Regions from separate parts of the Bacillus sp. NPDC094064 genome, predicted to be linked through region 4. Evidence: riboswitches for the same ligand, from Rfam matches in the RefSeq annotation. Region 4 holds a riboswitch; each other region holds the start of a gene.
What was found. Region 4 has a riboswitch for S-adenosylmethionine ahead of mtnK (S-methyl-5-thioribose kinase). Riboswitches for the same ligand answer to the same signal wherever they lie in the genome.

Region 1 (3,136 bases), on a different contig from region 4:
AAGGATTTAGAAAGGTATTCCAAGAAGGGGATGGAACGGGAGTAAGAGCGTTCCAAAAAGCACCGTATAAACCAGCTGGTAAAACAGGGACCGCACAAACGGTATACGGTGGAGAAAGTGATGTTGGGCGAAATGAGAAAGGCGATCGTAGAGAATGCTATAACTTAACATTAGCAGGATATGCCCCATATGATGATCCAGAAGTAGCATTTTCTATTGTTGTACCGTGGGTTATAAATGATAAATCTGGTATTAACTCTAATATTGGAAAAGAAGTTTTAGATGCTTATTTTTAATTAAAAAGTAAGCGATTAACTGGAGAAGCGACAAAAGTAGAGAATTGAAAAATGTGAATCGTCTCAAGTATGTATAGAAACTAGAGACGTTTTAATATAGGAATAGATTAGAAAAGAGGCATAAAATAATTCTATTAACTATTCACGTTTTATAAAATAAATCATATATTGATAGCATAGGACAAGCTGAAAAGCTTATCCTAACCTCACAGAACACTCCTTATCACATCTAAGCATCTGCCTATGCAGATGCTTTTTTATTGATAACCATTATTTATAAACATAACGTAGCAAGTGTTTTAGGAATAATAGTTTTGTAATATAGTAATTGTAGTTGTAGTTGTAGTTGTAGTTGTGAATCCATAGTTAAATTAATAGTTTGGACAATATAAAAGCATAAAGGTTACACTTGTATATTTTTATTATCCAGCGAACTGCACAGCAGTATTTGCATGTAAAAAAGCAGTGTCAAAAACAGGAACAGTAAGATCATTTTGGGAAATGAGCAAAGGTATTTCAGTGCAGCCAAGTAGTATACCTTCTGCGCCATTTTGAATTAATGAACTTGTAATTTGTAATAGTCTTTCTTTTGATGATTTTGAAATAATTCCTTTACTTAATTCGTTTAATATAATGTGATGGATAAAAGTTCTTTCCTCTTCATTTGGAATGATTGTCTCAATGTTGTAATTTGCTAGTCGTGATGTATAGAAATCTTGTTCCATCGTTTGTTTCGTTCCTAGTAGTCCGATACGCTTTATATTTTGTTCTACCATTTCTTTAGCACTTACATCACCAATGTGAAGGAGCGGAATAGATATTGCATTTTCTACTTCTTCAGCAAATAAATGAACCGTATTTGAACACATTAATAAACATTCAGCCCCAGATTTTTCAACCTTTTTTGCAACTGTCACTAATTCATTTTTCACTTCTTCATATTGGTGGTTTTGTAATAAAGTAGTTACTTCACCAAAGTCCATACTATATAAAACGAGCTTCGCATTTTGATCATATTGAGAAAGTGTAAGTGTATTAATATGTTTATAGTATAGTGAGGTAGATTCCCAACTTAGTCCACCAATTAAACCAATTACTTTCATCATATATTCCTCCCGTAACAATTTTGAATTCATTATTTCATAATTCCGATAAGAATACAATGATATAAATAATCTATTTAACGAAAAATAAAAAATAATTAGAAAAGTATTGAATTTTTTCTTTCTTAGTGCCATAATACGAATTACAAATTAATACTTATCCAGAGAGGTGGAGGGAACGGCCCTAAGAAACCTCAGCAACCCCTATGTAAATTCATAGGAAGGTGCTAACTCCGCAGAGGACACGATGTGTTTTTTGAAAGATAAGAGGATTCTTGAACGTGAAAGAAAATGACCTCTTATGTAAGAGGTCATTTTTTGTTGTATAGAAAGGGAGTGTCGATGCATAATTCGTTTTTTAAACAAATATAGAGTAATTAAAGCTGACTAATATGAGAGGGGAATTGTAATGAATAAATTAGCAACAAAGGTAGTGGTAGCAATTGGAATTGGAGCAGCATTATACGGGATATTAGGACTTTGGGGATTTACTATTGCACCAAATACATTTATTAAACCTGGATTAGCCATTTTAACTGTTTTTGGAGCATTATTTGGTCCAGTGGCGGGACTGTTAATAGGGCTTATCGGTCATACCGTAACAGATACAATTGCTGGATTTGGTATTTGGTGGGGATGGGTTATTAGCTCAGGTATTATCGGTTTTGCGATGGGTCTCATTCAAAAAAGGAATGGCTTTAGTGTGAAAAATGGGGCGTATAGTAAAGGCGATATTTCTTATTTTGCAATTACTGGATTAGTTGGTATTGTCATCGCGATTATATTTGCTGGAGCATTCGATATTATTGTGATGGGAGAACCGTTTGACAAAATTGTTATACAAGTATTAGGAGCGACAATAGCTGATGTTATTGTATTCTTAGTTCTTGGATTACCAATTACAATTGGCTTAGCTAAATCTAATAAGAAACATACACATTTAAAAATTGAAAAGTAGGGGTGTTAATATGCGACCGATTATTTCTTTTGAACAATTTAACTTTCAATACAGGCATGCCGCACAGCCTACGTTGAAAGATATTACGTTTCATATATACCCTGGGGAGAAAGTATTAATTGCTGGACGAAGCGGTTCAGGAAAGTCCACATTAGCTCATTGTATTAATGGGCTAATCCCATTTTCATATGAAGGGATTAGTACGGGAAATATTTCAATTGCTGGTAAAGATCCGAGGGAAGGCAGTATTTTTGAGCAGAGTAAACATGTAGGCACAATTTTGCAAGATCAAGACTCTCAATTTATTGGTCTAACAGTAGAGGAGGATGTAGCTTTTTATTTAGAAAATGAATGTGTACATCAAGATGATATGAAAAAGATTGTTTCGGACTCATTAAGAAAGGTGAAGATGCATACTTCTCATAAACAAAGACCACATGAATTGTCAGGGGGTCAAAAGCAAACCGTTTCTCTAGCAGGTCTGTTAACAACAAATGCCGATATATTATTGTTCGATGAACCGTTAGCAAATTTAGATCCACTAAGCAGCCTACATACGACCGAACTTATTAAAGATATACATAAACAATATAATAAAACAATTGTAATTATTGAACATCGAATAGAAGAAATTTTAAATTTGGATTTAGATAAAATTATTTTAATTGATGAAGGTGTAGTTGTTGCGATAGGGACACCGGAAGAGATTTTAGCGACAAATATATTACCACACATCGGCTTAAGAGAGCCTATTTACATCGAAGCATTAAAGAGATTGC
Region 2 (3,136 bases), on a different contig from region 4:
TGCCTCTTTCATGCTTCTTACATATTGTAAGGAGCATTTTTTGTTGTCAAAAAATAGATCTAATATATATCCGTTATTATATAAAATTATTTGTATAATAGTAGGTGAGAACTATTTTCAAAAGGGAGGTGTATAGTTAATGAAGTTAGTTATTCCGAAGCAACATGGTGCATGGGCCATGCTTGTTATACCGTTTCTATTAAGTGTCATACTTGGGAAACCTACCATTTATCATATTCCATTGTTTTTAGCGTGGTTCTTTATCTATTTAGCAACGTATCCATTTCTCATGTACATAAAGCAAAGACGAAAAAAAGAGTTTTTACACGCTGCAATTGTGTATTTTATGATTGCATTCATATTTGGAATGATTTCTTTATTATATGAATGGCGAATTCTTTTATTCGTAGTAGTCATGATTCCATTGTTTATTGTAAATATGTATTACGCTCGTCAAAAGAATGAAAGAGCATTACTAAATGACATTAGCGCGATTATTGTTTTCTGTATCGGTGGTTTAGTCAGTTATTATTTTTCAATGAAACTCATAGATACAACAGCATTATTCATTGCGCTTATTTCATTTTTATATTTTTTAGGAAGTACGTTTTATGTAAAAACGATGATTCGTGAGAAAAATAACCCGAAATATCGTCTTATATCTTGGGGGTATCATATTGTATTAACGATTATCATTTTTACTATGAATCCGTGGTGTTCTCTTATTTTTGTACCAAGTGTTATTCGAGCAATTGTGTTGTATGGCAAAAAAATCTCTATCATAAAAGTAGGAATTTTAGAAATTGTTAATTCTGTATATTTTCTAATCATAACGGCAATAATAATGAAGTATGCCATTTGAAAAAGCTTCCCACCGTATGATGGGAAGTTTTTTCAATCTTGTTCTAAAATGTGAACGGTGTAATCGCAGCGTTGAATAGCTTGTTCGATCGCATAAAGGGATTGTTCAATACGAGCGCGATTAAAATCTTTTTCAACAGTCTGTAGTGCTTCTTCTAAACAATGTTTTGCTTCTTGTAATGATTGAAAAGAATCTTGTACATATCCACGGGCGTTTTGATGCATTTCATACTCCTCCTTGAATGTTCATATATGTATAGTATGAACAGTAAAAAAGAAAATATAATTTGTTATATTTGTTTGACAATTAAAGTGAAATTACGTATAGTTAATTTTAAAGTGAATATTTTCTTATCCAGAGAGGTGGAGGGACTGGCCCGATGAAACCCAGCAACCGCGATGCAGGTGCTAATTCCAGCAGAACATATTTGTTCTGGGAGATAAGACGAAGATATACGTAACTTCTTCTTATCGGAGAGGTTTTTTTGTTGCAAAAAAAACCGATTACGAAAATTTATATTAAGAAGAAAGGGGTTGCGCATTACTGTGACACTCGAAAAATACGTAAAACTGCGTAGTACAGTTTATGAATATATGATAGAGCAAGATAAGCCAATATCATTGTTAGATATTCAAGAACATATCGTTTCGCATCATGAAGGAAAATTCACGAAAAAGATGTTACATCAATTTTATTTATCAAGGCTATTAGACGAACTAAAACTGGATGGGAAAATTACTTTAGCTGATGATGAATATCTCTATGCTGAAAAAGGGGTATTTTATAAGGCGAGAAAAGGGAGCTAGGCTCTCTTTTTTTTGAAGTATGTAGTGTAAAAGACTGCTAAAGCAGCCTGATACAGGGAATGGTGTTGAGTGTGTAGTGTCAAAGATTGAATGTGCCTGAAAGAGGCACTTCGTATCGGCTGCAAATGAAAAGAGACACCTCCGCCGAATAGGTGTCAGTCGTTTTGTCATATAGACTCGCTATTTGACAGTTATTAGAATAACATGCAGGTTTTTTTAAGTCAAAAGGGAATTAAAGGAAGAGGTGCAAGTATGTACGCTTACTTATTAAAAGATATAACGAAATGGATTCCAAAGTATATTATAGATAGAGGATATGAATATTACGAAGATGGGCATGTAGAAGATGTTGAAATACACGATAAGAAAGTATTTGCTTTTGTTACTGGAAATGCAGGAAACTATGAAGTAATTATTGATCTAGAAGATTTCGCAGAAAGTAGCTGCGAATGTCCGTATGAGAATCTTTGCAAGCATATGGCGGCAGTTGTTTATGATATTCAACATGTAGGTGAGAGTACAGTTAAAGAGAAACTGGAAGATTTAGAAAAAGAGGAGTTACTTACAGTATTAAACCGATTGTTGCAAAGTTCGAAAAACGTGCAAGTTGTAGAGAAGATGTTAAAGAAGGGGAAGCTTTAACTATGAAAGAAAAGGCTCGTACATTATGAATGAACTTGATCGTATTATAAAGTGTTGTCAGTATGATGATGAACTTTTTCGGACGTACATTACATGTTTACTTCAATTGAAGAAATGTAGCGAAGTGTTCGGGCAAGTTCAAATACAATTAAGAAATGATTATTTAATACGAGGCATTTGTGAAAGAGAAGTGGATGAGGTGGTACGGGGAAGTAAAGAATATGAAATGTATTTTCTTCCTAAAGTGTTACGGTGGGATTTCTTAAGGGGAAATCCACATCTAATTGAAAAAGTATGTGAAGATTTTTTTGCATTTGAGTCATTACATCTTACGGAGATAGGGTGGGAAACGATTATAAATTGCATGGGAAATAAAGTGAAACTTTAATCAGTGGGGGTTTTGTTCTTCCCACTGATTATTAGTTGAACCAATCGGGCATTTACGGGCAGTTGATCTCACACCTAACTGCTTTGCGTATGGATGAGAGTTTACTGCCCGTTAATGCGGGGTAAATAATTTATTATGTAAAAAAGCTAGTATAAAACTAGCTTTTTATTTAAATAAATAAGAAGCATAGACTAATGATAAAACCAGCATATAGTAAGTTAACAACGCAAAATCCCATAATATCACGAGCACCTAAACCAGCTATCGCTAATGCTGGTAATGCCCAGAAAGGTTGAATTAAATTCGTCCAAGCATCGCCTCGCGTAATGGCCATCGCTGTTTTTGCAGCAGGTACACCAAGTTCAGCGCCAGCTGGAATCATAATTGGTGCTTGTACAGCCCATTGACTGCCACCAGATGGAACGAAAATATTAACGA
Region 3 (3,136 bases), on a different contig from region 4:
TTAAGATTTTAAAAGACGAGCTGATCTTAGCGTATTCTACAGCAAGTTCAGAAACAGTTTTACCGAAAATTATGGAGAAAATGGAAAAATTCGGTTGCCCGAAAGCGATTACATCTTTCGTTATTCCGACAGGTTATTCATTTAACTTAGATGGATCAACTTTATATCAAGCAATTGCAGCAATCTTCTTAGCGCAAATGTACAATATTGATTTATCCATTACGGAACAAATTACATTATTACTTGTATTAATGGTTACTTCAAAAGGTATCGCGGGTGTACCGGGCGTATCATTCGTTGTATTATTAGCGACACTTGGTACAGTAGGTATTCCAGCTGAAGGTTTAGCATTCATCGCTGGTATTGACCGTATTTTAGATATGGCTCGTACAGCGGTTAACGTTGTAGGTAACTCTTTAGCAGCTGTAGTTATGTCTAAGTGGGAAGGTCAATATGACGCTGAAAAAGGACAAGCTTATTTAAAAGAGATATCTGAAAAGGGTCAAGCGGCTTAATTATAATATGAAAAAGCTCTCACATAATATGTGAGAGCTTTTCTATATATAGAAGAGGAGCGGACGTAATGAAACGAAAATATGGTGACGGTTCTTCGTGGAAGCGGCTAATAGAGAAAAATTATATAGTCAAGCAAGTTAAAGCAGGTATGTTAGGGATATTAGATATAAAAAAAGTGAGAGAGCCTAGTTATAAAGAATACAATGGTAAAGAGCTTTGTATTGCAGATGACGGGTATACATGGATGCAATATTTTATAAGCGGGAAAAACTTTGCTATTACAGCTATGTTAGACGATCAACAAAAATTAGTGCAATATTATATTGACGTAGCGAAGGAATATGAAATAGACGAACGTGGTTTACCTTATTTTGATGATTTATATTTAGATGTAGTATTGTTACCAAATGGTGAAATATATGTATTGGATGAAGATGAGTTAGAGGATGCTTATAAAAATGACGATGTTACAAAGGAAGAATATGAGTTAGCTTGGCATACAACAAAATGGATAATAGATACAATAAAAAAGAGTGAATTTTATTGGATTTCAATATTGGAAGAAGAAATAAAAAAGTTAAAATGATTATTGCATTCAAATTTTTGTATAATTACCAAAAAAATCTATACAAAAAATAATTGACTTTTGTTTTGTAAGCAAGTAAAGTTAGGGAAGAAATTATTATTAAAAAATAAATATGAAACCTTCTTATAAAGAGAGGCGGAGGGACTGGCCCTACGATGCCTCGGCAGCGGACTCGATTTCAGAGTGCTGTGCCAAATCCAGCAAGCATGTGCTTGAAAGATGAGAAGAGTGTTTCTTATAGATGTATAAGACCTCTTCTCATTGGAAGAGGTCTTTTGTTATTCATTAGAAAAAGGTTGAAACTAGGGAGAGATGGTACTTTGAAAGAAACGAGAGGAAATGGTTTGGCTTTATTACCGCTTGGGATATTTTTGGCGCTATTTATTGGTTCTGGAATTATTACAGGTGATTTCTATAAATTGCCGATACTTGTAGCAATTTCAATTGCTGTAGGAGTCGCTTTAGCGATGAATCGTAAAGAAAGCTTTAATGTAAAAGTGGAACGATTTGCTAAAGGTGCAGGGAACCCAGATATTATGATTATGGTTCTGATTTTTGTACTTGCAGGAGCGTTTTCTGAAACAGCAAAAGGGATGGGCGGCGTTGATTCTACAGTTAACTTAGCGTTATCAATTTTACCGCAAGGATTTATCGTAGCTGGAATTTTTGTTATAGGGGCATTTATTTCATTAGCGATGGGTACTTCAATGGGAACAATTGCTGCGTTAGCACCAATTGCTGTAGGTATTAGTGGGCAAACTGATATCTCAATTGCACTTACGATGGCTACGGTTGTTGGTGGAGCGATGTTTGGTGATAATTTATCATTTATTTCAGATACAACAATCGCAGCTGTACGTTCACAAGGAACAGAAATGAAAGATAAGTTTAAAACGAACTTTTTAATTGTATTACCAGCCGCTATCATTACAATTGTACTATTAGTAATGATTACTTTAGGTAATGATACAGACATTAAAGCTCATAGCTTTGACTGGATAAAGATTTTACCGTATGCAGGAGTACTTATTACAGCGCTACTTGGCTGGAATGTACTTATTGTGTTAACTGGTGGAACTGTATTATCCGGCGTTATTGGTCTTTTAGATGGCAGTTACACGTTAGAGAGTTTCTTTAAAAGTGTAACGACTGGAATAGGCGGTATGATGGAGTTAGTATTACTTGCTATTTTAATTGGTGGTATGGTCGAACTGATTCAATATAATGGTGGCATTCAATATTTAATGAATCTTTTAACACGTAATATTCGTTCGAAAAAAGGAGCAGAGTTTGGTATTGCTGGCTTAGTGAGTATGACGAATATGTGTACAGCGAATAATACGATTTCTATTATCTTTACAGGTCCGCTTGCGAAAAACATTGCAGATCAATATGAAATTGATCCTCGTAAATCAGCGAGTGTACTAGATCTTTTCTCATGTTGTGTGCAAGGGTTAATTCCGTATGGTGCGCAAATGTTAACGGCAGCAGGATTTGCGGCTTTATCTCCGATTGAATTGTTACCATATGCGTTTTATCCAATCTTAGTTGGAGTATGTGGAATCATTTCTATATTAATCGGTTTCCCGAGGTTTTCTAAAGTGGCGGGAAAGAAAGAGTATCATAAAACAGCATAATTAAAAATGAAGTTTATTAATAGTAACGAAAGCCGTACAGGGAATATTCTCTGTACGGCTTTTTATGTGTAATAAAAAAGTAAATCAGTCTATCCCGCCATATGTTTTTACGAAAGGCTGAATGCAACTCGGTCTTAAGTCTGAGTCGAAAACGGTTCTTAAGCTCGTTATGGAAAGATGAAAAAATAGTTAAGATAAGAGTATCAAATCGAAGGGAGGCAAGCACAAGATGAAACAATTTCTAGCGTTTATCGCGGCCGGTATTTTGGCTCTAATTGCTCTTGGTAGTCTTGCTGGTATTGTAGGATTCGCAATCGGAGCAGGAGTAGTGTACTGGAGCTACAAATCATTTGTGCGAGCACAATCATTTTTTGGAAAGTTAGCTTGGGGTATTGTC
Region 4 (3,136 bases):
GCAATACGCCATCCAGCCATATTGAAAGTTTTCGATAAAGTGTAAATTTCAATTCCTGTATCTTTGGCACCGTCTGCTTGTAAGAAACTAACGGGTTTTTGACCATCAAACCCAATAGCACCGTAAGCAAAATCATGAACAACTAATATATTATGCTTATTAGCAAAATGAATGGTTTCATCAAAAAAATCTTTTGATGCAGTAGCACCAGTAGGATTGTTTGGATAGTTTAAAAACATTAGCTTGGCTTGCTTGGCAATAGAGTCATCAATTTTCGTATAATCTGGTAAAAATTTATTTTCTGCAATAAGCGGCATTGTTTCAAATTGCGCTTTTGCTAAAGCAACTCCTGATAAATAATCTGGATAGCCTGGATCTGGAACGAGAATAGTATCACCAGGGTTTGTAAAACACATTGGTAATTCTACTAATCCAGCCTTTCCACCAAACAAAATAGCAACTTCAGTTTTTGGATTTACTACTACATCATATTCACGTTGATAGAATGTTGCCACGGCTTCTTTTAAGCTTTCGTGTCCGCGAAATGGCGGATATTTATGATGGATGGTCTTTTCTGCAGCATCTTGTAAAGCTTTTACGATATGCTGCGGTGTTGGTTGATCTGGATTACCTTGACCTAGATTAATAACATCGTGACCAGCTGCAACGACTTTGTTAACTTTTGCAACAAGTGAAGCAAAAAATTGTGTTGGCAATGATGTTACTATCTCAGAAGGTTGAAATAATTTCATACTTTCCACCTCTTTTGAAAGTTGTTACAATTCTAGTGACAAATGATATAATCTTTCCAGTATTTTGTAAAGAAAAAAATAAGAATGGGGCTGACAAAATGAAAGTCGCATGTATTCAAATGGATATTGTCTTTGGAGATGTAGAAAAAAATATTGAGAACGCTAAAACTAAAATTAGTGAAGCGATGAAGGAAAGACCAGATGTTATCGTCTTACCAGAACTATGGACAACAGGATATGATTTAACGAGACTTTCTGAAATCGCAGATAGTGATGGATTGAAAACGAAAGAAAAGTTGAAAGAATGGTCGAAGCAATATGGTGTACATATTGTCGGTGGCTCTATAGCGAAGCAAACAGAGCAAGGTGTTACAAATACAATGTATGTGGTAACTAATAAAGGAGAACTAGTCAATGAATATAGTAAAGTGCATTTATTTCAGCTTATGGATGAACATAAATATTTAATCGCTGGAAATAGTACAGGTGAATTTAAGATAGATGATGTAGAGTGCGCTGGTATAATTTGTTATGACATTCGTTTTCCGGAGTGGATGCGCGTTCACACTGCTAAAGGTGCAAAAGTTTTATTTGTTGTAGCAGAATGGCCATTAGTCCGTTTAGCGCATTGGCGTTTGCTTCTGCAAGCAAGAGCGGTTGAAAATCAGTGTTATGTTGTGGCATGTAATAGGGCAGGAAAGGATCCGAATAATGAGTTTGCCGGTCATTCTTTAATTGTCGATCCTTGGGGAGAAGTTGTTGTAGAAGCAAATGAAGAGGAATCCATTTTATTTGGAAAGCTTACATTCGAGAAAATTAAAGAAGTACGCAAAGGAATTCCAGTTTTTGCAGATCGTCGTCCAGAATTATACAAATAAAATGTTGACAAGTGATTTTTATTCTTGGTATAGTCTTCAACATAAAGTTAAAAATTCGAAAAATTATACAACTCTTATCAAGAGCAGGTGGAGGGATTTGGCCCGATGAAGCCCAGCAACCGACCGTAAAACCATTGTGAAATGGGGCGTTTATTACGCCAAAAGGCACGGTGCTAATTCCAGCAGAAAGTAAACTTTCTGGCAGATAAGAGGGGAGAAGATAAACTTCAAACCTCTTTCTTAGTGGAAAGAGGTTTTTCTTATGCTAGAAAAACCTCTGAATTAAAAAAGGGGGAAAAGACGATGGGATATTATTCATTAACAGAAGTAACAGCTGTACAATATGCGAAAGAACACGGCTATTTTGAAAAAAAAGCAAATGTAGTTTGTCATGAAATTGGAGATGGAAACTTAAATTACGTGTTCAAATTAGAGGATGGGGAGAAGTCGATTATAATAAAGCAAGCTCTTCCATATGCGAAAGTAGTTGGTGAGAGCTGGCCATTGTCTATAAAAAGAGCAACAATTGAAAGTAAGGCATTACAAATTTTTGCGAAGTATGTACCGGATTATGTTCCGGTAGTGTACAGTCATGATGAAGATTTAGCAGTTACAGTAATAGAAGACTTATCAAGGCTAACAATTACAAGAAGGGGATTGATAGATGGAGAAGGGTATCCACTTTTATCCCAACATATTGGCCGTTTTCTAGCACATGTTTTGTTTTATACTTCAGATTTCGGGTTAGAGTCAGAAGAGAAAAGAGTACTAGAAGGTGCATTTGTAAATCCAGACCTGTGTAAAATAACAGAAGATTTAGTGTTTACAGATCCGTTTGGACATTACGATACGAATAATTATGAGCCAGATTTACAGCTAGTGGTTGATGAACTTTGGAGTGATAAAACTTTAAAGCTAAAAGTAGCACAATATAAATATAAATTTTTAACGAGAAAAGAAGCGCTTATTCATGGTGATTTACATACGGGTAGCATTTTTTCATCACCTTCTGAGACGAAAGTGATTGATCCAGAATTTGCAACGTACGGCCCATTTGGGTTTGATCTTGGGCAATTTATTGCAAATTTATTATTAAATGCTTTATCGAGGGAAGAAGAAAAGAGAAGCATACTATTTTTCCATATAGAAAAGACATGGAGTTATTTTGTAGAAGCTTTTACGAAGTTATGGATTGGAGAAGGAGTAGAAGCATATACGAAAGAGAAACAATGGTTACCGATTATTTTGCAAAATATTTTTACTGATGCTGTCGGATTTGCAGGATGTGAGCTTATCCGAAGAACAATTGGCTTAGCTCATGTAGCTGATTTAGATGAAATAGCAAATAAAGAAAAGAGAATTCAAGCTAAGAAACAAGCGCTATGCTTAGGTAAAGAACTAATTAAATATGAATCTAAGAGCGCTGATATTCAACTGTTCCGAACATTATTTCAGCAGACAGTTTCTGGAGGGGTAAAAGCATGAGTACGATTGTTACTATTCCGA

Region 1: another riboswitch for S-adenosylmethionine. It lies ahead of ACQKNI_RS03015 (ECF-type riboflavin transporter substrate-binding protein); the one in region 4 lies ahead of mtnK (S-methyl-5-thioribose kinase).
Region 2: another riboswitch for S-adenosylmethionine. It lies ahead of ACQKNI_RS01045 (hypothetical protein); the one in region 4 lies ahead of mtnK (S-methyl-5-thioribose kinase).
Region 3: another riboswitch for S-adenosylmethionine. It lies ahead of ACQKNI_RS05900 (Na+/H+ antiporter NhaC family protein); the one in region 4 lies ahead of mtnK (S-methyl-5-thioribose kinase).

What each region holds. Positions count from the first base shown of each region.
Region 1 is NZ_JBNNUI010000001.1:567,415-570,550, forward strand. Features, by position in the region: partial or broken gene ACQKNI_RS03005 (penicillin-binding transpeptidase domain-containing protein) at 1-296, shown strand, start outside; gene ACQKNI_RS03010 (aspartate/glutamate racemase family protein) at 719-1,402, opposite strand; SAM riboswitch class I at 1,554-1,669, shown strand; gene ACQKNI_RS03015 (ECF-type riboflavin transporter substrate-binding protein) at 1,809-2,357, shown strand; gene ACQKNI_RS03020 (ABC transporter ATP-binding protein) at 2,368-3,136, shown strand, end outside.
Region 2 is NZ_JBNNUI010000001.1:193,845-196,980, forward strand. Features, by position in the region: gene ACQKNI_RS01035 (YwiC-like family protein) at 140-862, shown strand; gene ACQKNI_RS01040 (hypothetical protein) at 895-1,086, opposite strand; SAM riboswitch class I at 1,210-1,308, shown strand; gene ACQKNI_RS01045 (hypothetical protein) at 1,408-1,668, shown strand; gene ACQKNI_RS01050 (SWIM zinc finger family protein) at 1,873-2,310, shown strand; gene ACQKNI_RS01055 (group-specific protein) at 2,336-2,698, shown strand; partial or broken gene ACQKNI_RS01060 (TIGR00366 family protein) at 2,868-3,136, opposite strand, start outside.
Region 3 is NZ_JBNNUI010000002.1:250,019-253,154, forward strand. Features, by position in the region: gene gltP (glutamate/aspartate:proton symporter GltP) at 1-515, shown strand, start outside; gene ACQKNI_RS05895 (DUF402 domain-containing protein) at 584-1,102, shown strand; SAM riboswitch class I at 1,223-1,328, shown strand; gene ACQKNI_RS05900 (Na+/H+ antiporter NhaC family protein) at 1,423-2,739, shown strand; gene ACQKNI_RS05905 (flagellar basal body rod protein) at 2,969-3,136, shown strand, end outside.
Region 4 is NZ_JBNNUI010000003.1:472,108-475,243, reverse strand. Features, by position in the region: gene ACQKNI_RS10225 (pyridoxal phosphate-dependent aminotransferase) at 1-752, opposite strand, end outside; gene ACQKNI_RS10220 (carbon-nitrogen family hydrolase) at 767-1,630, shown strand; SAM riboswitch class I at 1,702-1,842, shown strand; gene mtnK (S-methyl-5-thioribose kinase) at 1,934-3,115, shown strand; gene mtnA (S-methyl-5-thioribose-1-phosphate isomerase) at 3,112-3,136, shown strand, end outside.